DNA from 3 places in the Jeotgalicoccus nanhaiensis genome. Region 3 is predicted to be linked to each of the others. Evidence: riboswitches for the same ligand, from Rfam matches in the RefSeq annotation. Region 3 holds a riboswitch; each other region holds the start of a gene.
The links. A riboswitch is a leader RNA that binds a small molecule or an ion and turns the genes downstream of it on or off. The one in region 3 is predicted to bind S-adenosylmethionine.
Positions count from the first base shown of each region.

Region 1 (10,731 bases), on a different contig from region 3:
AATGTACTGCCCGTATTTACAGCTTACTGGCTCGCTTTGTACTTTAACGGCGAAAACTTTACCGATCACTGGGTGCTTTTTATTTTAACGATGGCCGGCAGCACCCTCGTTATTTCCGGTGCACTGATGTTCAATAACTGGTTTGAATACGATCTTGATAAAAAAATGGACCGTACTCAGCAGCGTCCGACCGTTACCGGCTCATTTCCTTTAAAAGGTGTACTGATTGCTGCGGTCGCAACGACAGTAATCGGACTGGCTCTCATGCTGATAACAACAATCGAAGCAGCAGTATATTCATTTTTAGGCTGGTTCTTCTACGTCGTCCTGTATACATTCTGGTCGAAACGCCGGTACACAATTAATACGATAATAGGCAGTATCTCCGGTGCATTTACGCCGCTGATCGGCTGGGCTGTAATTGCCCCCGCTGCTCATGTTGTCCCGATTGCCTTATTCTACATATTAATTATCTGGCAAATTCCGCATACGCTAGCTATCGCTGTTAAACGCCTCGCTGACTATACAAGAGCCGGCGTGCCGATGCTTCCGGTCGTTATCGGAGTCGATGCGACGATCAGACAAAACCTGTATTACGTTATCGCCCTCGTGCCTGTGCCGTTTATCCTGCTTGGAACATTCGGCTGGATATTCTTTACCGTCTCGTTGATTCTGACTTTAGTATGGATTTTCCTGTCTGTGAAAGGATTGCAGACTGATAATAAAGAGCGCTGGGCAAATATTAATTTAAAATATTCACTGATATATCTAATCACCTTATTTATATTGATGATTGTGCTGACGATATAAAACAAGCCTGAAATGACTGATTGAGACTGGTCATTTCAGGCTTGTTTTTTAAAGTCATTTTGGATAGACAGTTCTTTTCGTAGAAATCAAAAAAGCACTCACAGAGGAGTGCTTTTTGAAGCATCGTTCTTATTCAGCTGGAATAATAGTGCCGTCGTATTCTTCTTCAATGAACTGAACCATTTCTTCCGATTGCAATACTTCGATTAATCTTTGCAGTTCCGGACGTTCTTCATCGCCTGCTCTTACAGCGATAAGGTTAGCGTATGGCGAGTCTCCTTCTTCTACAGCAATTGAATCGTCAACCGGGCTTAAGCCCCCGTCGATCGCGAAGTTAGCGTTGATAATTACTGCCGGCGCCTCGTTATTTTCGTACATGCTTACCAGCAGCTCAGGTGCTGTATTGTTATCGAACTCAAAATTGTGCGGGTTTTCTGTTATATCATCAAATGTCGCATCCTGGATTTCGATGCCTTCTTCGATTTCAACCAGACCTGCATTTACGAAGAATGACAGAAAACGTCCTTCTTCAGCAGGGTTATTCGACACTAAAATTGTCGACCCGTCAGGAATATCTTCCAGTGAATCATAATCGTTTGAATATACTGCCATTGGCTCGATATGTACGTTGCCGATGCTTGTTAAATCATAACCGTGCGATTCAGTTTCACCATCTAAGTAAGGTGTGTGCTGGAAGAAATTAGCGTCCACTTCTTCATCAGCAAGCAATCTGTTAGGCGTAGTGTAATCGTTAACGATTTCCACGTTAACTGTGATATCTTCTTCAGCTAAAATATCAGCTGCTCTTTCTAAAATTTCAGCGTGCGGTGCAGGTGATGCCGCAACTGAGATTTCAGCCGCCTCTCCTTCAGCACTTTCTTCTGAGTCCGAACCGTTACCGCATGCTGCTAAAACTAATACGAGTGCAAACAGAGTGACAATACCAAAAATCTTCTTCATGTAATAGCCTCTTTTCATTATAGTTTTTATTGTTAGATCAGCGTTTATCGACTGCTTTAGACAGAGTATCTCCAATAATCTGGATGATAAAAACGATGATCAGAATTACTACAGTTGCAACGAGTGTGACATCCGGCTGGTTTCTTGTGAAGCCGACCATATAGGCGAGGTTACCAAGACCTCCCGCACCGATAACTCCGGCGATTGCAGTAGAGCCGACAAGCATAATTGATGTCACCGTGATACCGGAAATGAGAGCAGGCAGCGATTCCGGAATCAGCACTTTCCAAATGATAGTCCACGTGTTCGCTCCCATCGATTCAGCCGCTTCAATAACACCCTTGTCGATTTCCTTCAGACCGATTTCAACGAGACGGGCAAAGAAGGGCGCTGCACCGATAATCAGTGCAGGAAGCGCACCATTTGAACCCATTACCGTTCCCATAATTGCTTTTGTGAACGGCATAATTAAAATAATTAAAATGATAAATGGTATTGCTCTGAAGAGGTTAACAATAAATGATGTTGCGCCGTAAACCGGTTTTGACACACCGTTATGACTTTTATTCGATAAGAATAAAATAATACCGAGTATCAGCCCGATCAGGAAGGCCAGTGCAGTTGCTATCACGGTCATATAAATTGTTTCGTAAGTCGCTTCTAAAACTGCATCCCATTTCACGTTTTCGAAGGCGAACATTTCTTTAAATGCTGTCAGAAATTCATTCATTTACTTTCAACCTCCAGCGTGACATCGTGTTTTTTAAACTCTGCAGTAATTTGTTCCAGTGTTTCCTGATTAATATCGAGGGCGATATAAAGATGACCGTATGATTCCTGATTCGTCTGCTTAATATTTCCTGACAGGATATTTACATCAAGACCGTAATTCCGGATAACTTGAGAGACAATCGGCGATTTTGTGCGGGTGCCGACAAATGTCAGCTTAACGATAGTTGAAGTCGGGAAAGCTTCTTTTATTTCTTCCATGGCTACTGCGTGGTCATCATCCGAAATATCATCCTTAACGAAACGTTTCGTTACATTTGACTGAGGATTCTGGAACAGTTCGATAACTGGCCCCACTTCCACTACTTTACCGTTTTCCATGACAGCTGCCCGGTCGCATATTTTTCTGATAACATGCATTTCGTGCGTAATCAGCACGATGGTCAAGTTCATCTTTTTCGTAATATCGACGAGCAGGTCAAGCACTTCATCTGTCGTTTCAGGATCCAGAGCACTGGTCGCTTCATCGCACAGCAGAACCTGTGGTTCATTCGACAGCGCTCTCGCAATGCCGACGCGCTGTTTCTGGCCGCCGGACAGCTCACTCGGGTAGTTGTTTTCGCGGCCTTCCAGACCAACCAGCCTTATCAGTTCCGAAACACGCAGCTGCCGTTCTTTTTTAGGTACACCTGCGATTTCCAGCGGAAAGCTGATATTTTCAGCGACTGTTCGTGACCAGAGCAGGTTAAAATGCTGAAATATCATCGATACTTTTTGACGTTTTTGCCGCAGTTCTTTCATCGTCATGCCGCTGATTTCATCACCGGTTACTGTAACAGTCCCTTCCGTCGGCTGCTCCAGTCCATTCAAGAGACGAATCAGCGTGGATTTGCCGGCGCCCGAGTAGCCGATAACTCCAAAAATTTCACCTTTCTTCACATTCAGACCGACATTATCTACTGCCGTTATATTTTGATTTTTAGTTTTAAATATTTTAGTCACATTACTAATATCTATCATTATATATAAATCCCTTCCCTTTCCAGGAGAACAATTAAAAAAACCTACTCCAAAAATGAGTAGGCTTTTAAACGTTCATTACGCCTCTCATCTGAGGATATTAATCCAGTGATTTGGCACCTTGTCACGATGACGGTTGCCGTGGCTTCTAAGGGCACATCCCTCCACCACTCTTGATAAGAGTTAATATTTGATTGAAATTCATATTATCAGACTATTCTTTATTAGTCAATCAGAAATTCTTCCAGAACTTCGTTTAAATAAGTAACAGATTGAAATGCGTAGACTTCCCTGACAAGTTTGCCGTTTTTAAACAGCAGCAGTGCTGGCGCAGAACGAATCTGATATTTATCTATCAGTGTTTTATAAAAATTTAAGTTGATGCGTTCATAGCTGATTTCTCTTGCAGAAGCAGCGACGCTGAGCATCGTTTCTGAGATATCGCATGTTTTGCACATCGTTGCATAGCCGAAAATAATATAATACTCTCTATCCTGTATATTCTTTAATATATTTTCCGTTGAAATTGTTTCCTTCACGATAAAACTTACCTTTCATTATTAGGCTCGTATCTACATAAAAACCGTGTCTGAGCAAGAGGTTTGCAAGGTAGTCATGCGGACAGCGTCCGACTTCCCCGAATTTGGGATCTATATAAATATGAGTACTTTCACTAAGATGTTTTTTAAACCATTTACGAATTTTTCTTCCTTCCTTATCCGCATCGGATAAAATGAATATTTGAGAATCGCCAAGCTGATCAATAATCTCATCCAGTTTTGAAATACCCATCGTACCGAAGGTGCAAATTATCTGTACAGGTTCCACCAGCACTTCTTCCAATCTGCGCTTATCCGTTTTTCCCTCAACAATGAGTACTTTATCAGAAAGATTCATCCGTATCACCCTTAGTTAAATTTTTAATATAAATTCACTTTAAGCAATAAATATAGGTTTTAAAAAAACTCCGGACAAAAGTCCAGAGCTAAGTTATTATTTCTCGATTACTGCCTGGTAACCAGCAGCATCAAGAAGGTTATCTAATTCGCTTTCATCTGAAAGTTCAACTTTCAGCATCCAAGCACCTTCGTATGGATTTTCGTTAACAAGTTCCGGACTGTCCTCAAGCTCTTCGTTAACAGCAACTATAGAACCGGAAACCGGTGCATATAATTCAGAAACAGTTTTCACTGATTCCACGCTGCCGAAAGAATCACCTGTAGAGATGTCGTCGCCTTCTTCTGGAAGTTCGACAAATACGATATCTCCAAGTTCAGACTGTGCAAAGTCAGTAATACCGATTGTTACAGTATTTCCTTCAACTATAATCCACTCATGATCTTCGCTGTACTTTAAATCTTGTGGTAATGACACGCTAAAACCTCCCTTTTAACTTATCATACTTATTGTTGCACAATTGCCATACTTTAGGCAAGTGAATTAATTCAATAATGCATTTTTATAAGTTTCTTCTTTAAAACCTAATAACACATCATCATCAAGTACAACCATCGGCCGCTTAATCAGCATGCCGTCACTTGCGAGCAGTTCCAGTTTCTCTTCTTCACTCAAATCATGAAGACGTTCTTTTAATCCGAGCTCTTTAAATTTAGTGCCCCGCTTGTTAAAAAAGTCATCAATTGAATGCGACGATTTGTCGAGGATACCTTTCAGCGTATCTTTAGCCGGTACATGCTTAACCATATCAATTTCAGTAAACTCCAGATTATTATCTGCTAAAAACTTTTTGCCCTTGCGGCAAGTCGTGCATTTAGGGTATTCGTAAAATGTAATCATAGTTATCCTCCCGAATAAGAAATTATTCTTACACTTATAATACCCCAGATAAAGTAAATTAGACATATGCAAAAACGAAAAAAGTCCGAAACCTCAGGGGAAGGTTTCGGACAAAGGGGCTGGGGAGAAGAGTTAAGTTTTCATATCTTCTGGTTCCCATTTTATCAGCTGGTTATTATTCTTTCGTTAACCTGCTGTAAAGATTGCTTAATATTTTTATCTGGTAAATATTTCACGCAATTGTGTTACATGAATCTGTCCCGGAGCCGCATCCCTTGATACAAAGCCGTAGGTTAGTGCCGAAGCCGCTTCTCCCTCTGCCGTACGCGTGTCTTTTCCGAGTTCTCCCATAGAGATTCCAATTATTTTGTCTCCGTACTTTTGTTTAGCACTTTTCACAGCTCCAGTGACTTTGTCCACATCCTTCTTTTCATGAGGGAAGTAAGCAACTTTGTATAAATCTCCGCCGAGCGTGTGCATTTTATTAATAATCGATAAAATTTCTCCGCTTGAGGGTGTACGCTTAAAATCGTGATGACTCATCAGGCATTTCACATTATTGGCACGCGCAGTTTTGCAGACAGATGCTGTAATTTTATCGCCGGATTGAACTTCGATATCGATATAGTCAATATCCATTGTCTGACAGACAGCGTTTAAGAGCGCTTCGTACTCAACTGTTGTTTTTGAACCGCTGCCGCCCTCTTTCGCCGTGCGGTATGTATAAATAATTTCTTTGTTCAGCGGTTTAAAATAATCTATAATATATCTGACTTTTTTGCCGTGATCCTCCCGGTTCAACGCATCGAAAACATCTCCGCGTATCTCCACGATATCAAAAGCGTCTATATTCTCTTTCGCTTTTTGAATTTCTTCTTTAATTTCGTCATCATTATGACCTGATAAAGTGACGACAATCTTCGTTGTATTCATAAGTTTTCCCCTTTGTGCGTTCTGAATGCTATTGATAGCTATTTCAATCTAATGGTATCATAAAACCATTATAGTATCCCGGGGGTTAAAGTAAATGAAAAAAATTAAACTGCTGACTTTGCTGGCATTCACAGCCATGCTGTTTGCGGCATGCAATGATAATACTGATAAAGAAAATACCGGCACAGCTGAATCTTCAGAAACTGCATCTCTTGAAGAGGATAAAGATCTTTTTGACAGCGAAGAGGAAAATGAAATTGAAATCGATGAAGTTGATGAAGTTGCAGTCGAATCAGCAAAATCAGAGAGCGATAATTATCAGCTGGGCGAGCCCGTTGAAATCGACGGCATTACAGTAACAATTAATGATGCCTTTATGACAGACGAGCGCAACGATACGAATATTATCGATGTCAGCGGCGTGCTCGTTCTCGACATTACATATGAAAACGGCACAGACCAGACATTCCCGGCAGGGCGAGATATTACACTTGAAGCGGACGGTGAACTCGCACACAGCTACGAACTCGACAGCATCTTCCCTGCCGACCTTGCTCCAGGTGAAAGTATAACCGGCCAAATGTCCTACGGCTTAGTATCCGCACCTGAAAATATGGTTGCTGTATTTGAACCCTTGATGAATTCAGAAGGTAAGACTGCGGTTTTTGATATAGTTGTTGAATAATTTTAGGTTTTGCTGGGTGGTGGTGGTTGGGGTGGCGTGTGCCACCGTGGATTCTCCGTGGCGCGGGATTGGGTGGCGCGTGCCACCGTGGATTCTCCGTGGCGCGGGAATGAGCGGCGTGTGCCGCCGTGGATTCTCGATGGCGCGGGAGCGGACGGCGTGTGCCACCGTGGATAAATTCATCTCTCTTTGACTGACTAAACTCACTACCAGGTCAATGAACAACATAAGATTCCTAAAATCACTATAAAAACTCCAGCATCATCTTTACACCAATAAAAAAGAGCCCGCACGGGGCTCTGGTTTTTATCTTCTATAAATTATTACACTACTTCTACTGATAAATCCACGTCGATGTTGCCGCGTGTTGCTTTAGAGTAAGGGCAGAAATCGTGTGCCTGCTCTAAATATTTTTCAGCGTCTTCCTGAGACATGTTTTTAACTTTAGCTTTAATATCTACACCAAGTTTAACGCCTTCGCCATCTTCTTCAAGGCGTACTGTTAAAGTAACTTCCGGCTCTGCATCACGAACGCCGCCTTTTTTAATCATTAAATCAAAGGCACCGTTAAAGCAGGAAGCATATCCCGCAGCGAATAACTGTTCAGGGTTAACACCCTCGCCATCCTGATCCGGCGGAATTACCGGTGAATCAATCGCTTTGTCTTCTGTTGCCACGTGACCTTTGCGGCCCCCTGTGTTTACTGCACTGATTTCATATTTAACTGCCATTATAACTGCCTCCTAATTTTTTAATTACAATTCAATCTTACTAATGAATTGAACTTATATCCAAGCATAACATTTATCCACAAAAATGAAGCCGCAATAAATACAGCCTCATCTTCGTTCTTATTTATTTTTTAAATTTTTCCGATACTTTGTCTGACGCTTTGTCGATAGAGTCATGAGCTTTGTCCGATGCTTTATCTACATACTCTTTCGCTTTGCCGGCATTCTTCTCGTTCTTGCCTTCTTTTTCTTTATCTTTGTCTCCGGTAGCGTTGCCGATTGTTTCTTTTGCATTACCTTTTAATTGTTCTAATTTGCTGTCTTTTTCTGCCATTTAAAAACACTCCTTAATTAATTAAATAGTATTTTTGTACAGTTAATGTATTCCCCCTCAAATAAATGCTAAACATTTATACAAAAAATACCCAATCCTTCACCAGGATTGGGTATTCAATATGGAGACGGCGGGAGTTGAACCCGCGTCCAGAGACCTCGCAGCATTTCTTTCTACGTGTGTAGTTCATTATTAAGTTTCACATGAATGATGGCAATGAACGAACCTCATTCCATGCTAGTCCGATTAATCTCTTCCATTTAGTCTTCCGACCGCAGACTAAAGGGCGTATCCTATTATAGTTGAATCATCGTCACGGGCCATAGGCAAGCTCATGGGATGATGCAGAGCGCTCTTAGGCAGCTACTGCGAAATTGTTTTGTTTGCCAGTTATTATAAACTGAGTATCGTTGATGACGAAGCCGAAACCTCCGACACGCTTAAAATGCCCGAATAGCCCCTGTCGAATCCGGAACGTCCCCGGATTATTTAATATTACGGCTGATTTGCCGAGCACTTATTATTATAACACGATAAAAACCCGTTGACAAATTAACGGAACTGCTCCTTCATTGCACGGTCAATCTCGCGTTTCATCTGTTTCTTCTTCAGATCCTGGCGTTTATCGTATTTCTTCTTACCCGTTGCGATGCCTAAAAGCACCTTGCACATGCCGTTTTTAATATATAGTTTAAGCGGAATAATCGCGTTCCCCGGTTCCTGCATATGCCCTCTAAGTTTATTAATTTCTTTACGGTGCAGGAGCAGCTTACGCGTACGGAGAGGCTCGTGGTTAAAACGGTTCCCCTCTTCATACGGCGCAATGTGCATATTATAAACGTACATTTCATTATTATAGACCCGCGCATACGAGTCTTTTAAGTTCGCCGACCCGCGGCGGATCGATTTAATTTCAGTACCCCTAAGCACAAGCCCCGCTTCAATCGTGTCATCGATAGAATAATCATGACCCGCTTTGCGGTTTTGTGCCAGCGGCCTCGTTTTCTGGTTGCTTTTACTCATAAGCCTCTACTTCTTTCCTTTGCCTTTTTTCGCCACTGATTTATAGAAAGGTTTTTTCTTGCCGCCCTTTGAGAAGCTTCCTTTCTTTTCACGTGAACGTGTCTTTTCTTTTTTATTTTCTGACCTGCCTTTAATTTCCACCGGTGTTTGTCTTCTTTCCGGACGTTTTTTATCAGGCATGCCGACCACTTTAAAATCAATCAGGCGCTCTTCGAGATTGACACCAATTACTTCGATTTCAACCTTGTCGCCGATACGGAACATGGTGCCGGTACGTTCGCCGAGCATAGCCATAGCGCGTTCGTTAAAGTTGTAATGGTCATCAGTCATGTTGCTGACGTGCACCAAGCCTTCAATCGTGTTCGGCAGTTCAACAAACATGCCGAAGTTCATAACGCCTGATACTACACCTTCGAATGTTTCGCCGACATGTTTCATCATGAATTCCGCTTTCTTCAGATCATCCGTGTCGCGCTCTGCATCCTGGGCGCGCCGCTCTCTTTCGGAAGTATGCTTCGCAATCTCAGGCAGCTCGCTCTTGTTGCGGCGGATAGTCTTCGCATCGGTCTTTCCTTTAAAGAGATACTCGCGTATCAAACGGTGAACGATTAAGTCAGGGTAACGGCGGATCGGTGACGTAAAGTGAGTGTAGAACTCCGTCGCCAGTCCAAAGTGGCCGAGCGATTCAGGTGAATATTTCGCCTGCTGCATCGAGCGCAACATCAGCGTGGAAATCACCATTTCTTCCGGACGGTCTTTGACTTCTTCAATAATTTCCTGCAAAGCATGCGGGTGAACCTGATTACCTTTACCTTTAACAACGACACCAAAACCTGTCAGGAAGTCGAAGAATTTACTCAGCTTCTCTTCTTTCGGTTCTTCGTGAATACGGTACATAAACGGCACGTCCATCCAGTGGAAGTGCTCTGCGACTGCTTCGTTTGCCGCCAGCATGAATTCCTCAATCATTTTTTCGCCCGTTCCACGGTTTCTAAGAACGATATCTTCCGGTGTGCCGTCTTCACCGACAACAACAGCCGCTTCGGCGAAATCAAAATCAATTGCCCCGCGTTTTTCGCGTTTCGCACGCAATCTTGCAGCAAGTTCCTCAGCATCGAGAAGAGGCTGATAAACTTCTTTGAACTCATTAATGACGCTCTCATCTTTATCTTCCAGCATTAAGTTTACGTTGCCGTAAGTCATACGGTAGTCCGAGTTAATAACACTTTCGAAAATTTCGTGGTCCACGGCTTTACCGCCCGGTGTAAATTCCATGCGGCAGCTCAGTGTCAGCCGGTCGACATTTGGATTCAGCGAACAGATACCGTTCGATAAACGGTGCGGAATCATCGGAATCACACGGTCAACAAGATAAACACTCGTCCCTCTGTGATATGCTTCTTTATCGATTGCAGAGTTCTCTGTTACATAGTGGCTGACGTCGGCAATGCTGACCGTCAGTTCGAAATTGCCGTTATCCAGTTTTTTCACGCTGACAGCATCGTCCAGATCTTTTGCGTCGGCGCCGTCAATCGTAATTGTGAACTCGTCGCGAAGATCGACTCTCTCCTTCGTATCAGCCTGATCGATTTCATCAGGCACTGCTTCCGCCTGCTCAAGCACTTCATCAGGGAAATCGATATCGATGCCATGCTGGTAAATAATCGACAGAATATCGACACCAGGATCATTTTTATGTCCTAAAATCT
Region 1 covers NZ_JADGLW010000001.1:337,103-347,833, forward strand. The annotation lists gene cyoE (heme o synthase) at 1-810, shown strand, start outside; gene IR135_RS01605 (MetQ/NlpA family ABC transporter substrate-binding protein) at 940-1,770, opposite strand; gene IR135_RS01610 (methionine ABC transporter permease) at 1,808-2,500, opposite strand; gene IR135_RS01615 (methionine ABC transporter ATP-binding protein) at 2,497-3,519, opposite strand; SAM riboswitch class I at 3,604-3,702, opposite strand; gene IR135_RS01620 (thioredoxin domain-containing protein) at 3,744-4,058, opposite strand; gene IR135_RS01625 (toprim domain-containing protein) at 4,009-4,416, opposite strand; gene gcvH (glycine cleavage system protein GcvH) at 4,513-4,893, opposite strand; gene IR135_RS01635 (Spx/MgsR family RNA polymerase-binding regulatory protein) at 4,960-5,316, opposite strand; gene aroD (type I 3-dehydroquinate dehydratase) at 5,533-6,249, opposite strand; gene IR135_RS01645 (hypothetical protein) at 6,344-6,934, shown strand; gene IR135_RS01650 (organic hydroperoxide resistance protein) at 7,258-7,665, opposite strand; gene IR135_RS01655 (CsbD family protein) at 7,790-7,999, opposite strand; RNA gene ssrA (transfer-messenger RNA) at 8,119-8,481, opposite strand; gene smpB (SsrA-binding protein SmpB) at 8,552-9,022, opposite strand; gene rnr (ribonuclease R) at 9,029-10,731, opposite strand, start outside.
Region 1: another riboswitch for S-adenosylmethionine. It lies ahead of IR135_RS01615 (methionine ABC transporter ATP-binding protein); the one in region 3 lies ahead of metK (methionine adenosyltransferase).

Region 2 (10,731 bases), on a different contig from region 3:
ATCGGAAAGCTTCATATCACTTGCGAGCGCAAAGTTGCCCGGGACAAGCGACAGGCCGATTTGGTCAACGCTTCTCGGCAGCTGGCCGGCGTCCTGATAAATAAACTCGAGATTTTTTTTATTATTTATAATGTCTGCTTCATCGATAGCAAACATATCTGCGTCGTCACTGATGGTAATCAGCCCCGCGTCCTGCAGTGTTAAAAAACCGCGGCTGGAGTTGACCGGATCTAAAGGCAATGCTACTTCACTGCCGGAAGCAATATCTTCCAGCGAACTGAATTCACTGCTGTAAAGCCCCATAGGTGCCGTCGGCACCTGAATGATATTTTTTAAATCAGCATCATTTTCTTCATTATAACTGTCCATGAACAGGACGTTCTGAAAGAGATTGGCATCGAGGTCGCCATTTGAAAGCGCGTTATTCGGCTGAATATAATCGCTGTATTCAACGATTTCGACCGTATAACTGTTCTCTTCCAAGACGGGTTTTAAGGCAAAAGATGCCATATCTGCAAATGGTCCGCTCGATGCACCAATGGTAATCACTTCACCCTCGTCTTCATACAGAAGAATGCTAGTGCCTATAATAACGGCTAAAGTGCCAATTAAAAATATTATAATTCCGCGCATTATTTCTCCTCCGTTCTGTTAGAGATAAAGTCTCCAGCCCACTGGACAATCTGCACGATAACAACGAGGACGACTACTGTCACAATCATCGTCAGCGTGTCGTAGCGGTAATAGCCGTAACGGATTGCAAGGTCACCGACCCCGCCTCCGCCTACGACACCCGCAGTTGCACTGAAGGCGATAATTGAAATTATCGTCAGTGTGATAGCCTGCGCGATGCTTTTCTTGGCTTCCGGCAGCAGCACATCCGTAACGATTAAATAAAGCGGGGCACCGCCTGCAATACTCGCTTCGATCACACCGTCTTTTACACTGTTAAAACTGGATTCAACGAGACGTGCAAACAGCGGCACTGCTGCAATTGACAGAGCAACACTTGCAAAAACCGGACCGTGTGAAGCATTAACGAGCCAGGTCGCAAACGGCATAATCGCCACAATCAGAATAATAAAAGGAAACGACCTGATAATATTCACAAACCATCCGAGCACGCTGTTTAAAGGTTTAATTTTAAACAGCAGCGGATGCTGCGTAATGTAAAGCAGAATACCGAGCGGCAGTCCGATTAACACTGCAAAAAATATTGAAATAGAAACCATCAGCGCTGTCTCGAGCAAAGCACGGTACAGCAATGGCCAAAGCTGGCTGAAATTATCCAATGTAACCCACCCTTTCGATTCCCGGTGTTTTATCGATATGTGTTTTAAGACGTTCTATTTCCTGAGCATTTCCGGATACTTGGAACATTAAAAAACCGAGCGGTTTTTCTTTAATATATTCAATTCTTCCGTTGAGAATGCTTATATTCAAATCAAAATTCCTGTACAGCTGATTTAAATAATTCTCCTCGGCGTTTTCACTTAAAAATTGAATGGTAATAACTTGATTATCCGGCGTTTCTTTAATTTGCGGCGGGGTTTCAAAGTTATATATCTCCTGAACGAAATCTTTCGTAATTTTTTCTTTAGGATGACTGAACACGCTGTATGTTTCGCCGCTTTCAATAATTTCACCGCCGGACATTACGCCTACACGGTCTGCAATTTCTTTAATAACTTCCATTTCGTGAGTAATAATCACAATGGTAATACCGAGAGTTTTGTTAATATTTTTCAGCAGGTTTAAAATACTTTTCGTCGTATCCGGATCAAGCGCACTCGTCGCTTCGTCACATAAGAGAATATCCGGGTTATTGGCAAGTGCTCTAGCGATACCGACACGCTGTTTTTGCCCGCCGCTTAAATTTGATGCATTGATAGATGATTTATCGTTTAAACCAACGAGTTTCAGTAACTCTTCAATTCTTGCTGGCACATCTTTTTTACTGTATTTGCTTGCTTTCAGTACAAATTCTATATTTTCATACACTGTCTTTGACTCGATTAAGTTAAACTGCTGGAAAATCATGCCGATTTTCTGCCGGCGAATCCTGAGAGCCTTTGGTGTCAGTTCGGTAAGATTGTCTTCTCCAACGATGACAGAACCTGCCGAAGGTTTCTCAAGCAGATTAATCAGTCTTAAAAGAGTACTTTTCCCGGCCCCGGAATAGCCGATTAAGCCGTAAATTTCACCGGTTTCGACCTTCAGGGATGTCGGTTTTAATGCCTCAACACTTCTACCCTTTAAATGATACGTTTTTGAAACGTTATTCAGCTGTATGCTCATGTATTCCCTCCTCTATGTAATAAAAAAGCCATTTATCTAAATAGACAAATGGCGATGTGTGATTATCTTCCAAGCCTCTGCCTGCAGGAATTAGCACAGTACTTAAAAGCCTGCTGCTGAGACTTCACAGGGCCTGATCCCTCCGTCTCTCTGGATAATTTCTTATTTAATTGTATTTCATACTAGTCTAACCAGAATTAATTGTCAAACAATTTTTAATAATTTCTAATCAGCCTGCTGAAACAGTACCTTTATATGTAAACCTGCCGCGGCAGTGTCTGCATATATACCTTTTATTGTAGCCTTTGACCCTTTTCGTAAACTGGTAGCTGCATTTTCTGCACTCATATAAATAGGCCTGTCCCTTGTATTTATAGCTCCGGGTTTTAGCAATGCCGAGGTGTTCCAGCGTCTCCGTAAATTCGCGATCCGAATCTCTGTAAGGTTTTTTTAATGTGTAGAGTGCATAATGAACGCATTCATGATACAGCACATCGAGAATGATTTCCCTGGAGTTATTAACGAGAAAAGTGTGGGACATAACAATTTCTTTCGAAACAACCTGCTGCTTCTGATATTTTATTTGAAACGCGCCGAGCTTAGATTTCATTCTTTTTGATATTCTAATTGGAATTTCGAGTGTGAGTCCGAAATTTTCAGCGAGAAATTTACGGGCATAGCTGTGCAATTCATCACTGTTCATAATATGTTCACCTTCTTAGTGTTTAAATAGCCTTAAAAAAGGCAACAAAAAAAGGGAGATCAAAAGTCTCCCTAACAGATAAATAATATAATATGATATCTAGGCCAAAGGCACTATCGAAGAACGACTTAGTTAATGATATGAAGAGTATAGCTTTAACTTTTGTTTGTGCGTTCTGTTATGTATTTCTTAATATATTCTCATTATATTTTAATGTTCAGAACTTTTCAAGCCCATGAGCGAATTTCTTTTACTTTGTAACGTGTTTGTAATAAACACAGTAATATTTCCATATAATTTTCTCTCTTTAGTGTAATTATCGACTATTATCTTTAAAATAGCAAACTATTAACTGAAATATATGCGGAAATGTTTCAATTTAATTTTCGGCAGCTGCAAGGATAATATGCATATCCACCGTAATTTCTTTATTTCCCTTATCCGCAAATCTTTCTATCTGCGCTGTATCTGCATGCCAGCCGAGCGGTGTCATGGAGATTAAATCTTTCAGTGCAGCAGCGTCAAGAAATTTCGTATAAGTTATCCGTTCTTCTTTCACAAGCTTAACATTCTTCTTCATTAATTCAAGTGTATCATTGTTTTCATATTCTTTCCCGTCTGTACCGCTGAACAATTCCCTGCGGAGTTCTTTTAAATAAGCGCTGCCCGGGATTACTTTTATAATTATACCGTCTGCAGCTAAAATTCTTTTAAATTCAGAGTAATTTGCAGGCGATAAAAAATTCAGTATAAATTTGCAGGACTTGTCACTAAGCGGCGGGTTCGCAAGATCTCCAACAATCCACAATGGATTTCCGTAATTTTTCGCCGCCATTAAGATACCCTCTTTTGAAATGTCCAGGCCGATACCCGTCAATGTTTCTGTATTTACTTTATCAAGTATCGTCTGCAAATGAGACCCTTCGCCGGAACCCGCATCAAACAGCAGCGAATCTTCTGCTGAATGGTTTATTATTATATCTGCAATTTTATCGTGTACCGGTTCATATAATTTTTCATCACAGATTATTTTTTGACGTGCCTCAAATAATGCATCATCATACTGAGTATCCACAGGTTTTTTAAGAATATTTACATAACCCTGCTTGGCGAAATCAAAAGTGTGATTATTGACGCAGACCAGACTTTTCAGCTCTCTCACTTCCACAGGTTCATGACAAAGCGGACATCTTAATTTTCTGCTTATATTTTGTGCAGTCATTGCACTCTTTTCTCTTTTTTTCATTTAAAATCCCTGCCTGAACTTATATTAAAATAAAAATATTACTACGCCGACTGTGAAGAAGACCAGACCGATAATCGCGGGAATAGACGCCGCTACTGTCTGTATCTTTGTGCCGCCGATTAAACAGCGCTTTGGTTTTTCCGGGTCGTACAAGACAATCAGTTCATATCCTATCGGGTAACCATTGTTAATCGACCCGTGAGCGGTCACATTTTTCTTTCTTCTGTAAATGACGCCGCCTGCTTCATATTCAATAACCGGATAAAGGTTATTATCGCTGCCCTGCACTTTATCGACAACCTTCCCTGTCGTTTCTGCTGTACATTTTCGTTTTTTTACTGCGACTCCGAAAACATAAATTATCAGTGATATTAAAATCATAAAAAGTCCTACGGACCCGAAAATCACAGTTAAAATCTGCTGGTCTGACATAACGACACTCCTGTTGAATTTCCATTATAGTTTCAAGGAATAATTATATCACAGGATAATGTTAAGGATTGTAAAAATAAATGCAGCTGTTTAAAATACATGTTATCTTTTACATAAGACTACATACCTAGGAGAAATTAATGAACAAACTCAGAATATTGTTAGAAATATTTTTGGTATCGACTAGACTCGGATTGACATCCTTTGGCGGTCCGACAGCTCATCTCGGTTATTTTCATGCTGAATATGTTGAAAGAAAAAAGTGGATGAGTGAAAAAAGCTATGCGGATTTAGTGGCACTTTCACAATTCCTGCCGGGACCTGCATCGAGCCAGGTCGGTATCGGTGTCGGCGTAATGCGAGGCGGTGTACTCGGCGGGCTGACATCATTTATCGGTTTTACCCTGCCCTCTGTTATAGTATTGATGATTTTTGCTTCCCTGATGACAACTTTCGATATCAGCGAAGCAGGCTGGATACACGGTTTGAAAATTGTTGCCGTTGTTATCGTACTCCACGCCATTCTGGGAATGAGTAAAAATCTCACACCGGATATAGAAAGAAAAGTAATCGCACTCTTTGCACTGGTCGCGACTCTGCTCTTTCAATCGGTGTTTACACAAGTCGGTGTCATTCTGATTGCAGGGGTCATCGGTTTTATTCTTTTTAAAAATCATGAAGCAGATGATAATAAAAAAGCGGCGACTTTCCCTATCAGGAAAAGTTTTTCCGCTGTCTGTTTAGCACTATTTTTCGTACTGCTATTTGCGCTGCCGGCCTTCCGTGAGCTGACAGGCTCTTACTGGATCGCAGTAGTAGACAGTTTCTACCGGTCAGGCTCGCTTGTATTCGGTGGTGGACATGTTGTACTTCCGCTTTTAGAGCAGGAACTCGTTCCAATGGGATGGATTTCTGCAGAAGAATTTCTTGCAGGCTATGGTGCAACGCAGGCTGTACCTGGCCCATTATTCACTTTCGCCGCTTATCTCGGAACAGTAATGAACGGCTGGATTGGCGGACTTGTTGCAACTGCGGCAATCTTCCTTCCCGCTTTCCTCTTAATATTAGGAGCCTTGCCCTTCTGGGATATGCTCCGTAATAACGAAAAAGTTAAAGGCGCAGTTATGGGCGTTAACGCTGCAGTAATTGGAATTTTAATTTCGGCACTTTACACACCAATCTGGACAAGTTCTATACTCGAGCCGGTTCACTTCGCATTGGCAGCAATCCTCTTCGTGATGCTGGTCTACTTCAAACTTCCGCCGTGGGTTATTGTAGTAACCGGCGCTATCGGCGGAATGCTGATCGGATTACTGTAAACATTAATCAAAGCAGCTGCATATTATGCGGCTGCTTTTTATATATGCTGGTTGATTGAAAGAAAGTAGGATTGGAGCAGCCTACGGACGTTGTCAATTTAACAACGTACTTACAAGTCGCTTCATGTACTTTGTCAATTCAACAACGTACTTACCCTATTATCTTCTCCGCACCATCCACAATTTCTTCTACTATTTCAGCTGCCGGCTGCTCCTTTACAACGGGACGCAGGTTCTGTCCTGCCCAGAGTGACATATACTCGCTGTCACTATATACAGCTGCGGCGCTTCTGACACTTTTCGTTGCAGAGTTCTGATACGGATATGGCAGCGGCTCTGCAGTAAAGTTTTTTATAAATTTGTTAATTATACCGCGGGCAGGCCGCCCTGAAAATGCTCTTGTAATCACTGTGTCTTCTTCCCGGCTCTCGAATATTTTTTCTTTATAAGCTCTGTGAATACCCGCTTCTTCACTCGATAAAAATCGTGTGCCTATCTGAACACCTGCAGCCCCGAGAACAAGTGCAGCTGCGAGGCTTCTGCTGTCATTAACTCCACCTGCTGCAGCTACGGGGATATTCACTTTATCTCTGACCTGAGGGACTAAAGAAAATGTCCCGATATCTGCTCCATTTTCATGACGGGTTAAATCAAAAGTTCCTCTGTGACCGCCTGCATCTGAGCCCTGAGCAACAATAATATCTGCACCGCTCTTTTCGGCAAGTACAGCTTCTTCAACTGTCGTTATCATCGCCGTAATTTTCATGCCTGCGTCTTTAGCTTCTTTTACTTTATCTTCCGAGAGGAGACCGAAAGCTGTACTGATTACCGGTACTTTTTCTTCTATTAATATTCTAAACTGCTCATTAAAATAATCAGTTGTATTAAACTGAATATCCGCTTCGCTCACATCAAGATCCTTGCCAATTTTAAGCAGTTCAGTCATCACTGCTTCTTTCTTTTCAGCATCCAGGTCTGCAGAATTGTCCACACAAAATAAATTCACAGCAAACGGTTTATCTGTTAATTTTCTAATATCGTTAATTGCCTGCCTGATATCTTCCGGCTTCATATATGCAGCTCCCAGTGTGCCGAGACCGCCAGCCTTGCTCACTTCCGCAATCAGTTCCGGCGTTGTTGCTCCCCCAGCCATTCCCGCCTGGATAATTGGATATTTAATATTTAAAACATCACAGATTTCAGTTTTTAAATTAATCATTCTACCGCCCCTATCTGTAAATTGATTTATAACAATCGTAACTTAATACACAGAAGCTCAATGGCAGATATTATTCCGGTGTTTTCGAGGAATTCATGCCTGTCACAATGTCCATAATATTATAATCGACAATCCGCGGATATTTGCCGTCAAGAGCTGCAATTTCTTCCATATCAGCTTTATCAAGTGAAAAATCATGAACATCAAGATTTTCTTCCATGCGTTCTTTGCGAACCGATTTTGGAATAATGATAATCCCCTGCTCAAGATGCCATCTTAAAATAACCTGAGCAACAGTCTTATTATATTTATCCGCGATTTTCTTCAACATTTCATCTTTTAGAATATCATGTTTCGCTTCAGCGAGCGGTCCCCATGATTCAACTTTCACTCCGTACTCTTGCATTACTTTTTGAGCTTCTTTTTGTTGCAGGAAAGGATGAAGCTCAATCTGATTTACTGCCGGAACGACTTCATTATTAATTATTAAATCTACGAGACGTGTTGAATCAAAGTTCGACACACCGATTGCTTTAATTTTACCTTCTTTATAAAGTTCTTCCATAGCACGCCATGAGCCGTAATAATCTCCGAGCGGCTGATGTATTAAATACAAATCAAGGTAGTCTGTTCCTAACTTGTCCAAAGTTTTTTCAAATGCTTTTTTAGCTTTGTCGTATCCCTGGTCGGCAACCCACAGCTTGCTAGTCAGGAAAATTTCTTCACGGACTACTCCGCTCTTTTTAATTGCCTTACCAACGCCTTCTTCATTACCGTAGGTCGCTGCAGTATCTAGGCTGCGGTAACCGGTCTCAAGTGCATCGAGCACACAGCGTTCTGTTTCTTTCGGGTCAACTTGGAAAACACCGTAGCCTTCAATCGGCATTTTTAAACCATTGTTAAGTTCTGCGTACTGCATATAAATTCCTCCGCTTTAAAATATAATTTAAATCCTCTTCGTTTTTATTATACATATATATTTTTGAACTTAACAGACTGCATTTCCACTGTTCTGCCAGTTATACTGTTAGTTATCAATTAAATAATGAGAGGTGCATGCAGCAATGAAGGATAATAAAGATATCTTAGATCAAGGTCCATTTTTTCACGGTACAAAAGCAGCATTAAATATTGGGGAGTTTCTGGAACCTGATTACAGGTCTAATTTCCAGAACAAAAAATCTAATTATATTTATTTCACTGCAACATTAGAAGCTGCTAAATGGGGAGCTGAATTGGCGTTATCTGACCATAAAGAAAGAATTTACATCGTAGAACCGACAGGTGAATTTGAAAATGATCCGAATTTGACAGATAAAAGATTTCCCGGCAACCCGACCCGTTCTTACCGGTCACGTTTTCCGCTTAAGATAGTTGCAGAGCTGGGTTCATGGGAGAGGCATACAGAAGAACAGATTAATCATATGCTGTCTTCACTGGAAGAACTGGCTAAGCAGGGCAAAAATATTATATACGATTAATTATTCATTTTCTTCTGATCATGAGTCCGAACATTGCTGACAGGTTTTATCATCTGCTCTACAGGGAAATAAAGAATATTTACACTGATAAAATCTATCAGGAGGGTTTTCATGTCTCATGCGATTTTAACCATTTTCATCTTGTTTTTCCTTTTTCAAATCGGGGTTTTCGCAAAGAAGAAAGGCGAGATGAAAGATACTCATAACTTTGCGCTGCAATGGCCGCTTTACCTTTATATCTTTACCGTTATGATTTCCTTGACTTTAATCTTTGCTGTCATTTACTATATTATGTCATTTTCTTCGCCGATACTAATTGACAGCAATCAGGGGTCTGTGATGAAGGATCATAACTTTGCTGAAATGATTTACTACAGCGGAGTAACTCTCCTGTCTATTGGGTACGGAGACTTGAATCCCATCGGCCCGATTCGTTACATCTCGCTCTTTGAAGGCTTTCTCGGCATCGTTATGCCTACTGTCATATTTATCAGCGAAATTACTAATAAGCATAAGGGAGACTGACTGCCAGTTCCCTTATGCTTATTTATAAAATTATATTTTCACCAGTCCGAGGCATAATATAAGCTGTACTTTTTATAATCGATAAACTTCGCATGATAGAAATCCATAGCTGCCTGATTGATATAAGAATGGTACAGTCTGTCATACTCATAACTGCCGAAAAATGGCCCCGGATATGACGGCAGCAGCAAGTTGGCTTTTTCAGGAGAATAGCGGATTTCATTCAGCCTGAGATATAAATCTGAAATAATATTTTCTTTTAAGAGAATTTTCCCCGGGTTTGAAATATTATAATTTTGTTCAAAGTATCCCTGCAGCGCATTAAATTTTCTGTAGTAGCTGTACTCTATAATTTCTCCTGTCTCAATATCTTCCAGCAGTAAATACATATCCAGTCCCATACTAAGCCCCCATTATATATAATTCATTTCTTTCAGAGAAACATACTTGCCGTCACCGATAATAATATGATCCAGAAAATCCACTCCTATCAAATCACCGCATTCACGCAGTCTTTTTGTGACTTCGATATCTTCTTCTGACGGTGTCGGGTCTCCGCTCGGATGATTATGGACACAGACAAAAGCTGCAGCGCTGCGTTTGACAGCTTCCCGAAATATTTCCCGCGGATGCACAATACTTGTGTTCAGCGAACCGATGAACAAGGTTTTTTCTTCTATGACCATATTTTTGGTCGTTAAATACAGCACGATAAAATGTTCCTGATTGTAATACCTGATTTTCTCCATCAATATATCCGTCACGTCTTTCGGAGACCGGATATACTTATCTTCTTCCCTCGAATGGGTATGCATTCTGACAGCGAGTTCTATAAAAGCAAGTATAGTAACAGCTTTCGCCCTGCCGATGCCGTTAATAGCAGTCAGCTCTTCATAAGTTACATCTCTCAGTTCTCTGATGGACTGCAAATTCTTTAATATTTTACTCGCTAAGCTGATGCTTGATTCATTCCGGTTACCTGTGTTGATTAATATGGCCAACAGTTCCTGATTCGTTAATTTATCCGGGCCGTAATTAATTAAACGTTCCCGGGGTTTATCGGAATCATGCATTTCTCTTATAAGCAGTTCTCCAGTCATTAAAATCCTCCATAGTATATATCGATAAAATCAGCGTACAGATAAAATGTCGTGATTAAGCTTGCAGCGATGAAGGGGACTAAGGGCACCTTAGTAATACGCGAAGTCTGAAACAAATCCAGAATGATAATCGAAATTCCGCCGATTATATATGTGAATAAAAAGGTGAAGATAAAAAAATCAAAGGGTGTTATTACTGCCAGTACGGAAAGCAGCTGAATATCGCCGTAGCCGATTTTTTCCTTAAACAGCATATAGAAAATATGGAGGATCACCACGGTTAAAAGATCAATCCGTACATCCATATATTCAAAACCGGTTAAATATAAGCCGGAAACGAAAAGCAGCATCAGCATATGAACGGGAATAAGGAGCGTATCAAAATCGTAAATTGACAGAGGAATAAGT
Region 2 covers NZ_JADGLW010000002.1:119,879-130,609, reverse strand. The annotation lists gene IR135_RS02830 (MetQ/NlpA family ABC transporter substrate-binding protein) at 1-633, opposite strand, end outside; gene IR135_RS02825 (methionine ABC transporter permease) at 633-1,232, opposite strand; gene IR135_RS02820 (methionine ABC transporter ATP-binding protein) at 1,285-2,298, opposite strand; SAM riboswitch class I at 2,358-2,459, opposite strand; gene IR135_RS02815 (SprT-like domain-containing protein) at 2,528-3,001, opposite strand; gene IR135_RS02810 (putative RNA methyltransferase) at 3,381-4,247, opposite strand; gene IR135_RS02805 (DUF3592 domain-containing protein) at 4,272-4,679, opposite strand; gene IR135_RS02800 (chromate transporter) at 4,820-5,998, shown strand; gene IR135_RS02795 (nitronate monooxygenase) at 6,150-7,247, opposite strand; gene IR135_RS02790 (aldo/keto reductase) at 7,288-8,136, opposite strand; gene arr (NAD(+)--rifampin ADP-ribosyltransferase) at 8,282-8,698, shown strand; gene IR135_RS02780 (ion channel) at 8,810-9,223, shown strand; gene IR135_RS02775 (hypothetical protein) at 9,262-9,624, opposite strand; gene radC (RadC family protein) at 9,637-10,323, opposite strand; gene IR135_RS02765 (prepilin peptidase) at 10,323-10,731, opposite strand, start outside.
Region 2: another riboswitch for S-adenosylmethionine. It lies ahead of IR135_RS02820 (methionine ABC transporter ATP-binding protein); the one in region 3 lies ahead of metK (methionine adenosyltransferase).

Region 3 (10,731 bases):
CTTTTTGAACACCGCGTTGTCAGAGAATCAATCGTCAGCGATATCGTGCCGTTTTCAGAAGGGCTGAACTACAAAAAAAATCCGCTGCTGCTCGAAAATAAATATATATATCATTTGTTCACGCCGATTCAGGCTATGCTGAAGAAGGATGCGGATGAGTTTAAAATATTAAAACGAATTCACCCGACTCCGGCAGTAGGCGGCCTGCCGAAAAAGCTGGCGAAAGATTATATTAAAGATCATGAATACGGCACAAGAGGACTGTACGCAGCGCCGCTTGGCATTATTCATGAAGACAAAGAATGTGAGTTTGCCGTCGGTCTCCGTTCCATGCTGATTTCTGCACGCAGCGCGACACTTTTTGCTGGCTGCGGCATTGTGAAAGGCTCGGATCCGGAAGCTGAATTTTTGGAAACAGAAGTTAAATTCACACCGATGCTGAACGTCTTGGAGGCGACTACTAATGAGCTATACGGAAGCACTAACGACACAAACATTTAGTATTATAGATGCACTGTACGAATACGGTATGAATGAACTGGTTATCAGCCCGGGTTCACGCTCAACGCCGCTTGCTATCGCGGCGGAGCTGCATGAAGGGATTAAAACGTACATTCATCCCGACGAACGGGGTGCAGGGTATTTCGCCGTCGGGCTGACTAAAAAAAGACGTCAGCCGGTCGGTATATTATGTACATCCGGCACAGCAGCAGCGAATTATACACCCGCTGTCAGCGAAGCAGGACTCAGTCATCTGCCGCTCATAGTGCTAACCTCGGACCGTCCGCACGAGCTTAAAAATGTCGGTGCGCCGCAGGCGATTGAGCAGCATAATATGTACAGCAATTTCGTACGCTATCAGACGGAACTGCCGATTGCTGACAGTCATGACAGTGCAGAATCATTAATTAACGATAAAGTGCTGCAGGCCAGCCAGTATTTCAACGGCATTAATATGGGGCCAGTGCATTTTAATATTCCGGTCCGCGAACCGATTATGCCGAATGTTCGCCGTCTGGACTTATTTAAGCGGGTACAGAAATCAATGACACCGGCAATAACAGTGCCGGGGGATATTGAAAAACTAAAAGGCACAGGTCTTGTTTTTATCGGTGAAACAGCAGAAGATTTAACACCGCTTGTATCTGTTTTGGAACAGGGCAATCTTATTGCTGTCTGCGATCCGCGGCAGAATCTGCGAACATTTGTTAAAGATGCCATTGTTAATCACGATATGATGTTTTCAAATTTCAGCGAAAACCATCGCCAGTATATCGAAGACAATATTGATTTTATTATCCGTATTGGTGAGCCTGTAACTTCAAAACAGACCAATGCATTCTTAAAACAAACGGCTGTGCCGCAATATTTAATCAGTGAATTTCAGGACATCAAACCCTTCCCGGTCACACCGGATGAAACATATGTCGGCACAATCAATGAAATTTTCCCAAGACTGATTGCTGATAATTTTATGAGCGATGTTAAAAAGCGCTTCACAGACTTATCAAAAGTACTTCATAAGTATATAGATGAGCATATTTCCGGCTTTGACGATGAAGGCAGATATGTCTACGACATTATCAGAGAGACCGATGCGTCCCGCACATTTTTCCTATCCAGCAGTATGCCGATCAGAGACTTTGAGCGTTACGATACACGTGTTGTCCATGATGTATTCGCGAACCGCGGTGCCAACGGTATTGACGGTGTGATTTCAAGTGCACTCGGCCTCGGCACCAAAGAGCCGGTTACTATGCTGATTGGAGACGTATCGATGAATCATGATATTAACAGTCTGCTGCTTGCAAAACTTGAAAATATCGACTTTACGATTATCGTCTTTAACAATAACGGCGGCAATATTTTCAGCTATCTGCCGCAGTATGCACATAAACCGCACTTCGAAAGATTGTTCGGCACACCGCTTGATCTCAATTTTGAGCATGCCGCGAAGCTTTATGATTACGAATATGTTCATATTGAAAATTCGAATGAATTAACAAAAGAAATGCTGAATAAAACCGGGCGTCAGATGATAGAGATTAAAACAGACAGAGAACATAATCTCGAAAGTCATAACGAGCTGAAAGCCCGGCTTAAAGAGCTGGTGGACAATGCTGAATTTTAATTATGAGCTGCTCGATAACAAGCAGGACAAAACGATTATGCTGCTGCACGGGTTTTTATCGTCTAAAGAAAGCATGAGAAGAATCGCAGAAGATTTAAGCAGCCTACGCAATGTAATTCTTGCAGATTTACCCGGTTTTGGCAGTACCTTAAGTACGCCGCATGATTACCGTATGGAAGATGTTACAGGAGGGCTTGTAAATATTGCAGACAGAGAAGGTATTAACACTTTCGATGTGCTCGGCTACTCGATGGGTGGCCGGGTCTCTCTGGCCTTAGCAGCTCACTTTCCAAAAAGAATTGATAAATGCATATTGGAAAGCGCCTCGCCCGGTATCGCTGATGAAGAAAAGCGCGCGGAACGGCTTCGAATTGACCGTGAGCGCAGCAGTTTTATAATTAGCGATTATAATGAATTTCTTCAGTTCTGGCAGGATATGCCGCTGTTTTTGAGTCAGCGTAATGCAGCCCGGTCAGTGCTGAAGGCCCAGCACGAAGAGCGACTGCAGCAGACACCGGCGGAAGCTGCAGACAGCCTGTTAAAATACGGCACGGGTGTACAGCCCTCGTACTGGGATAATTTAAGCGGGCTTGAGAGCAGTTTTTATTTACTGGCAGGCAGTGAGGACAAGAAATTTGTGGCAACAGCTGAAACGATGTCAGAACGTTTGAAAAGTGCTAAACTGAATATAGTTGAACATTGCGGTCACAATATTCATCTTGAAAATTACAAAACGTACATAAGGTTAGTACGAGAGTACCTAGAGGAGGATAACTCATGACAAGAGTTTGGGAAACAGTTAAAGAATACAGTGAAATTAAATATGAATTTTATAATGGTATTGCTAAAGTAACGATCAACCGTCCGGAAGTGCGCAATGCATTCACGCCGGATACTGTTGCAGAGATGATCGATGCATTCACGCGCGCACGGGACGATCAGCGTGTTTCGGTAATAATTTTAACTGGTGAAGGCGACCTTGCCTTCTGTTCAGGCGGAGACCAGAAAAAACGCGGACACGGCGGCTACGTAGGGACAGATGAAGTACCACGTTTGAACGTTCTTGATTTACAGCGTTTAATCCGTGTTATTCCTAAACCTGTTATCGCTATGGTTGCAGGTTATGCAATCGGCGGCGGCCACGTGCTGCACGTTGTATGTGATTTAACAATTGCTGCTGAAAACGCACGTTTCGGCCAGACTGGTCCTAGGGTCGGTTCATTTGATGCCGGTTACGGTTCAGGTTACTTAGCGCGTATCGTCGGCCACAAAAAAGCGCGTGAAATCTGGTACTTATGCCGCCAGTACGACGCACAGGAAGCACTGGACATGGGCTTAGTCAACACAGTTGTACCTTTAGAGCGTCTGGAAGACGAAACTGTCGAGTGGTGTGAAGATATTATGAAACACTCACCGACTGCACTCCGTTTCCTAAAAGCTTCGATGAATGCTGATACAGACGGCTTAGCCGGGTTACAGCAGCTTGCAGGAGATGCAACACTGCTTTATTACACTACAGATGAAGCGAAAGAAGGCCGTGACGCGTTTAAAGAAAAACGTGAACCGAACTTCGATCAATTCCCTAAATTCCCGTAAATTGCATATTTTAAAATATAACACCCGTCTATGATGGGTGTTTTTGAGGTGAAGTTAATGTCATACAAATGGCTGGAAACAGCAAGTTTTACTTATCCTGACAACCTTGCTGTGAAATACAAAGATGAATCTCTGACGTATCAGATGCTGTATATGCATGCACATTCACTCGGTACACATCTGCAAGCCCTTAAATTAAAACGAGTCGGTTTGTATATCGATAATTCATTGGACTCTGTCAAACTGATTCACGGTCTGATGATGCTCGGTGTGGAAATGGTAATGCTGAACACGCGGTTAACTCCGGGTGAACTTAAGAACCAGCTGGAGGATGTGTCAGTCACAACGGTCATTGCGACCTTGCCGGCTGAGATTCCCGGAGTGGAAGTAATTCAGTACGATGATTTGTTTCAGCTTGAAACGCAGACTTTTATCGTCAACAATCCTCAGCCGGATGATATTTTATCGATTATGTTTACGTCTGGAACAACGGGGCGCGCTAAAGCAGTGCCGCAAACATATAAAAATCATGAAGCATCTCACTTAAATTGCCGGCAGCATTTTAATTATGACAGTGACAGCACCTGGCTGATGGTTAACCCGATTTTTCATATTTCAGGACTGTCAATCCTGTTCAGAACTGTAATGACAGGCTGTACGTTAATCGTCGAAAATAAGTTCGATGAGGCGCGCGTATGGAATATTTTAAGCCGGGATAAAGTGACTCATACGAGTATGGTGCCTGTTATGCTGAAGCGCCTGATGAAAATAGAAGGCACACATCATCTCGAAGGACTGCTGCTCGGCGGCGCGAGTACAACACCGTCGCTGCTGGAAAAAGCAATGAACAAAAATCTGCCGGTGTATAACTCATTCGGCATGACTGAAACATGCTCCCAAATTGTTCAAATTTCTTATAAAGATGAAAAGATTTTAAGCGGGACCGTCGGGAATATTCAGGATTATGATATTAAAGTCGACGAAAATACAGGAGAACTGCTGATTAAAGGAGACAGTGTTGCGAACGGTTATTTAAATGCAGATATGAAGAAAGAAGACGGATACTTTAATACAGGAGATCTCGCGGAAATTGACAGCGAGGGTTATCTGTATATTTTAGACAGACGGACTGATTTGATTATCAGCGGCGGCGAGAACATTTATCCGAAAGAAATAGAGGATGCGGTATACTCGCTCAGCGGCGTCGATCGCTGTGTTGTCATTAAAAAAGACGATGAAGAGTGGGGCAGTGTGCCGGTGCTGCTGCTGGAAGAAGAAGTGGACGAGGCATTGCTGCTCAATCACTTAAGTAAGCATTTGGCAAAATACAAGCTGCCAAAGGAAATTCACTATGTCGATAAAATTATTATGACATCGACCGGGAAGATTTCACGCAGTCAGAATCAAAAAATGTTTCTCGGCCGTTAAATACAGGTATGGAGCATTAAAGAGATAATTACTGATGTTTTTTCTTTTCGTTTACAGGCACTGGATCAAAGCCGCCTTCATGAAACGGATGGCATTTTGAAATGCGCTTAGCAGCCATGAAACTGCCCTTCATTGCGCCGTGTTCAGCGAGTGCTTCCAAAGCATAATTTGAACAGGTCGGGTAAAAACGGCAGGTCGGTGGCGACATTGGAGAAATATATTTCTGGTAAAAATGAACGGAGCCGATTAATACTTTTTTCATTACAGCATCACCTTTTAAAATTAATACAACTATTGTAAGCTGATATATGCAAGAGTGCAACTGGGAGGATTCTATATGAAAACATTTACTGATTTTAAAGGCAGACGTGTTACATTGGAAAACAGTTACGTTGAAAATACGAAACATGTACTTATAATCCCTAAATTTAACGGCCAGTTTTTACTGACAAACCATAGAGAGAGGGGACTGGAATTCCCCGGAGGAAAAGTGGAAAATGGAGAAGCACTTGTCGAAGGTGCTCAGCGCGAACTCTATGAAGAAACGGGCGGTCTCGTGGGCGACATGCATTTTGTAGGTACATATACCGTTCACGATGGCGATGAGACATTCAGTAAAGCAGCATTTTGCTGTAATATTGAACGGCTGGATCAGCTGAAACACTATCATGAAACAAACGGTCCAATGCTGGTGGACCATATAGACGATATTCCTGAAGAAGATAAAAGTTTGCTTTTGAAAGACGATTGTATCGTTTATTTATATAATGAAGTCAGAGAAAACGGCTGTCAGTAGCGGCTGTTTAAATAAGAGAGCCCGGAACAGTGAAATTGTTCCGGGCTTTCGTCATTTTGAGAGGCTGTGTGTACGTTGTGAAATTGACAAAGTTCATAGAAGATGCTGTAAGTACGTTGTGAAATTGACAACGTACATGGAAGATGCTGCAAGTACGTTATGAAATCGACAAAGTACATGGAAGATGCTGCAAGTACGTTGTGAAATCGACAAAGTACATAGAACGTGCTACAAGTACCTTGTCAAATCAACAAAGTTCATAGTAAGTGTCCCTGTAGAAAATATGCAGCGAGCCTGCCGATTCCCAACAAAAAATCCCAGGATAATCAATATCCCGGGATTCTGCAATCAAATATATTTAAAATCCGCCTTTTTCAGCAATCGCAGCTGATTCTTCACCGAATTTTTTAAAGTTTTCTATGAACTTATCTTTAAGTCCTTGTGCTTTTTCATTGTATGCATCTTTGGATTCCCAAGTGTTGATTGGTGCAAGAATTTCTTCCGGCACACCAGTCACTGCTGTTGGAATTGATAAGCCGAACATTTCATCTTCAACGAATTCACCTAATTCGAGTTCACCGCTGATAGCACGGCGTACCATTGAACGGGTGTGTGCAAGGTTCATACGCTTGCCGACGCCGTATTCGCCGCCTGTCCAGCCTGTGTTTACAAGATAAACGTTAACTTCATGCTTGTCGATTAAATCTCCGAGCATGTTCGCATATACTGTCGCATGCAGCGGCAGGAATGGTGAACCGAAGCATGTTGAGAATACCGGCTGCGGTGTAGTAACGCCGCGTTCAGTTCCTGCAAGTTTAGATGTAAATCCGCTTAAGAAATGGTACATTGCCTGATCTTTGTTTAACTTGGCGATTGGAGGAAGTACTCCAAATGCATCTGCTGTTAAGAAGATGATTGTTTTTGGATGTCCTGCAACTGAAGGAATGCGCGCATTATCGATATGGTCAATCGGATAAGCTGCACGTGTATTCTCAGTCAGTGAACCGTCATCGTAATCAGGATTGCCGTCTTCATCGATAACTACGTTCTCAAGTACCGAACCAAATTTAATCGCTTCAAAGATTTCAGGTTCTTTTTCTTTTGATAAATTAATAGTTTTAGCGTAACAGCCGCCTTCGATGTTAAATACACCATCGTCATTCCAGCCGTGCTCATCGTCACCGATAAGATCGCGTTCCGGGTCTGCAGAAAGCGTCGTTTTACCTGTACCTGATAAACCGAAGAATAATGCAACATCTTTGTTTTCGCCGACGTTGGCACTGCAGTGCATGCTGAGCACGCCTTCTTCAGGAAGCAGGTAGTTCATAATTGAGAAGATTGATTTCTTCATTTCTCCGCCGTATTCAGTACCGCCGATAAGAATGATTTTCTTTTCTAATGATACAAGGACGAATACTTCAGAACCCGTACCATCGACTTCAGGGTCTGCTTTAAAAGTAGGTGCAGATACAATCGTAAATTCAGGATCGATTGCAAGTGCTTCTTCTTTTGTTTCAGGACGGATAAACATTGTTTTCGCAAACATGTTGTGCCAGCTGAACTCATTGACAACCTGAAGTTTCAGTTGTGTATGCGGGTCTGCGCCTGCATAGCCGTTAAAGACAAATAATTCTTCTTTGTCATTTAAATATGTAGTAACTTTATCGAATAAGTTATCGAAAATTTCCTGTGAAATAGGCTGGTTGACCTCGCCCCAGTCAATCTTGCTGTCGGATACGCTGTCTCTGACGATAAAACGGTCTTTCGGGCTGCGGCCTGTGTATTCTCCAGTCTGCGCGCGAAGTGCTCCTGTATTTGTAAGTACTGCCTCTTTGCGTCGTAAAGATGCTTCGACAAGTTCAGCGTTTGATAATTGTTTGTGAGTAGAAGGTTTATTAACAAGACCTTCGATTAAACTTTTATGGTTAACCATGATTCGCCTCCAAGTATTTTCATTAACGAAGTATTTAGAAATTAGTATAACACATTCGTTTTTATGTTTACACAATAACAGGATAAGGTTTTTGAATATTGAATTGTTTTTTGCAATGCTCGTTCATAAGATAAATTTATATATCATTATAAAAGTTATAAGTATATGTTTATAAAATTAAGGATTTTTCACAGCTTGCTTTTGGGTTTTATAATTTAATTATCTAAAAAGCTGCTGAAAATAAAACTTGTTAATCTTGATTTGCCCATTCCAATAATGTAAGATGAATAATAAGTTATCTCTTATCAAGAGGTGGTGGAGGGATTCAAACCCTGTGAAGCCAGAGCAACCTCCTTTTCAAGAAAGGTGCTAAAGAATGCAGAGTAATTCTGACCGATAAGAGAAAAGGGCGAGCCTTTTTCTCTGTTTATTATGGAGAAAAAGGCTTTATTTTTTGCTTTGAAGAGATGGCTAAATGAGCTTTAAGAGGAGATTTTATAAATGTCAGAACGTAAATTATTTACTTCAGAGTCAGTCACAGAAGGTCACCCGGATAAAATTGCAGACCAGATTTCAGATGCGATTCTCGATGCAATCTTAGAAGGCGACCCGTATGCGCGTGTTGCCTGTGAAACAGTAGTCAACACAGGTCTTGCGATGATTGTCGGGGAAATCAGCACAGAAACTTACGTCGATATTCCAAGAACAGTGAGAGAAACCGTTAAGGAAATCGGCTATGTCGATGCGAAGTACGGTTATGATTATAAAACAATGTCTGTCTTAACGGGAATTGATGAGCAGTCAGAGGACATCGCTGTCGGTGTAAACAACGCTTTTGAAACCCGCGAATCACAAGGAGTTTCAACAGGTGCAGGCGACCAGGGCTTAATGTTCGGTTACGCGACGAACGAAACGAAAGAGTTTATGCCGCTGCCGATTTCATTAGCGCACAAAATTTCACGCCGTTTAACAGAAGTGCGTAAAGATAATACAATTTCCTATCTGCGTCCGGACGGCAAATCACAGGTAACGGTTGAATACGATGAAAACGGCAAACCGTCAAGAGTCGATACGATTGTTATCTCTACCCAGCATCATGAAAATATTCCGGCGACACAAATCTACGATGATTTATTAGAATACGTGATTCAGGAAGTAGTTCCTGAAAATCTCATAGATGAAGAAACTAAATATTTCATCAACCCGACAGGCAGATTTGTAATTGGCGGACCGCAAGGGGATGCGGGTCTGACAGGACGTAAAATTATCGTCGATACTTACGGAGGCTACGCTCGTCACGGCGGCGGCGCCTTCAGCGGCAAAGACCCGACAAAAGTTGACCGTTCCGCAGCTTATGCAGCACGTTATATTGCAAAAAATATCGTAGCGAGCGGTGCGGCGGAAAAATGTGAAATTCAGCTGGCTTATGCCATCGGCGTATCCCAGCCGGTATCTATTGCGGTCGATACTTTTAATACAGGAAAATACGACGAAGAAAAAATTACAAAAGTCATCAGAGAACTGTTTAATTTATCACCAGATGGTATTATAGATATGCTAAACTTGAGAAGACCAATTTATAAACAGACTGCGAGTTATGGACATTTTGGTCGTACGGACATCGACTTGCCTTGGGAGAGACTGGATAAGGTCGATGCACTGAAAGATCTTCTTAGAAATAGCTAATTTAAGCAGTTGCGAAAGAGAGGAATAATATGAATACTGATATTTTTACAGATCCGATATTTATCGCGGTCGCAGCAGTGCTTCTCATCATTGCAATCTGGTTTTTAGTATATTACTTTAAACACCGCAATGAAGTGAAAACTGTGGAACAAACTTATTCGAAAGAAAAAGATTCACTCGTTGAGAAATACGAAAGTGAACATGAGGAAGAACGTTTAGAGCACAAGAAAGAAATGTCCGCTTTAAATGAAAAATATCATAATGATACGACACTTCTCGATAACAAACTTTCGAGCCTGCATCAGTTTACTGTAGATAAAGGCGAGTATTTGACAGACCTTTCTTTAATTCAGTTAAAAGACAAACTTGTTAAAGATGAAAAAATCCGTGAGACGGATATGATTATTCTGTCGAACATTTATTTACCATCAAGAAATTACACAAATACACGTAAAATCGATCATTTAGTTTTAACACGCACGGGTATTTATCTGATAGATTCTAAATACTGGAGCGGTCATATTTTACACGGTGTGAATGAAAGCCAGTTTGAAGAAGTACCGTATATTGAATCATTCTTCGATTTACTGGAACTCGATAAGCAAAAAGAACAGACTTTAATTTTTGAAAAGGCAGATGCGTCGAATGTATCGGTTAACCACTACAACGGCATTATCGATGAAACGAAAGTAACTGCTGAAAAACTTAAAAACAAATTTAAATTACAATACGACATCGTTCCGATTATTTACTTCAATCCGAAAGATAACGGCAATTATTCAATTACCAACTATTCGGAAGATCCATCGATCAGAGTAATCGTCGGTCAGGAAGACTTGGAAGCATTCTTCCTGAAGTATGTATTCCACGGCAGATTCCAGTACACAGTTAAAGATCTGGATGAGATTGCGAATGCCTTACTCGATCAAAGTCTGTAACTTTGTAAATTGAAACTAATCGTCCTATAATTATTTATAGGACGATTTTTATATTTTGGAGGGAAATTAAATGGCAGAAGAAATTATCGTAATCAATCCTGCAACTCAAAAAGAAGCGGGACGCGTAAAAAAAGACAGCAAAGACGAAATTGAGAAGAAAATTAATACTGCACATGAAAAATTTCAAAACTTTAGAAAAATGAATGCCGGGGACCGTTCGGAT
Region 3 covers NZ_JADGLW010000008.1:1,392-12,122, reverse strand. The annotation lists gene IR135_RS09540 (isochorismate synthase) at 1-501, shown strand, start outside; gene menD (2-succinyl-5-enolpyruvyl-6-hydroxy-3-cyclohexene-1-carboxylic-acid synthase) at 464-2,131, shown strand; gene menH (2-succinyl-6-hydroxy-2,4-cyclohexadiene-1-carboxylate synthase) at 2,118-2,912, shown strand; gene menB (1,4-dihydroxy-2-naphthoyl-CoA synthase) at 2,909-3,727, shown strand; gene menE (o-succinylbenzoate--CoA ligase) at 3,785-5,155, shown strand; gene yidD (membrane protein insertion efficiency factor YidD) at 5,184-5,417, opposite strand; gene ytkD (RNA deprotection pyrophosphohydrolase) at 5,493-5,951, shown strand; gene pckA (phosphoenolpyruvate carboxykinase (ATP)) at 6,310-7,884, opposite strand; SAM riboswitch class I at 8,184-8,287, shown strand; gene metK (methionine adenosyltransferase) at 8,386-9,570, shown strand; gene IR135_RS09495 (nuclease-related domain-containing protein) at 9,600-10,508, shown strand; gene IR135_RS09490 (NAD-dependent succinate-semialdehyde dehydrogenase) at 10,579-10,731, shown strand, end outside.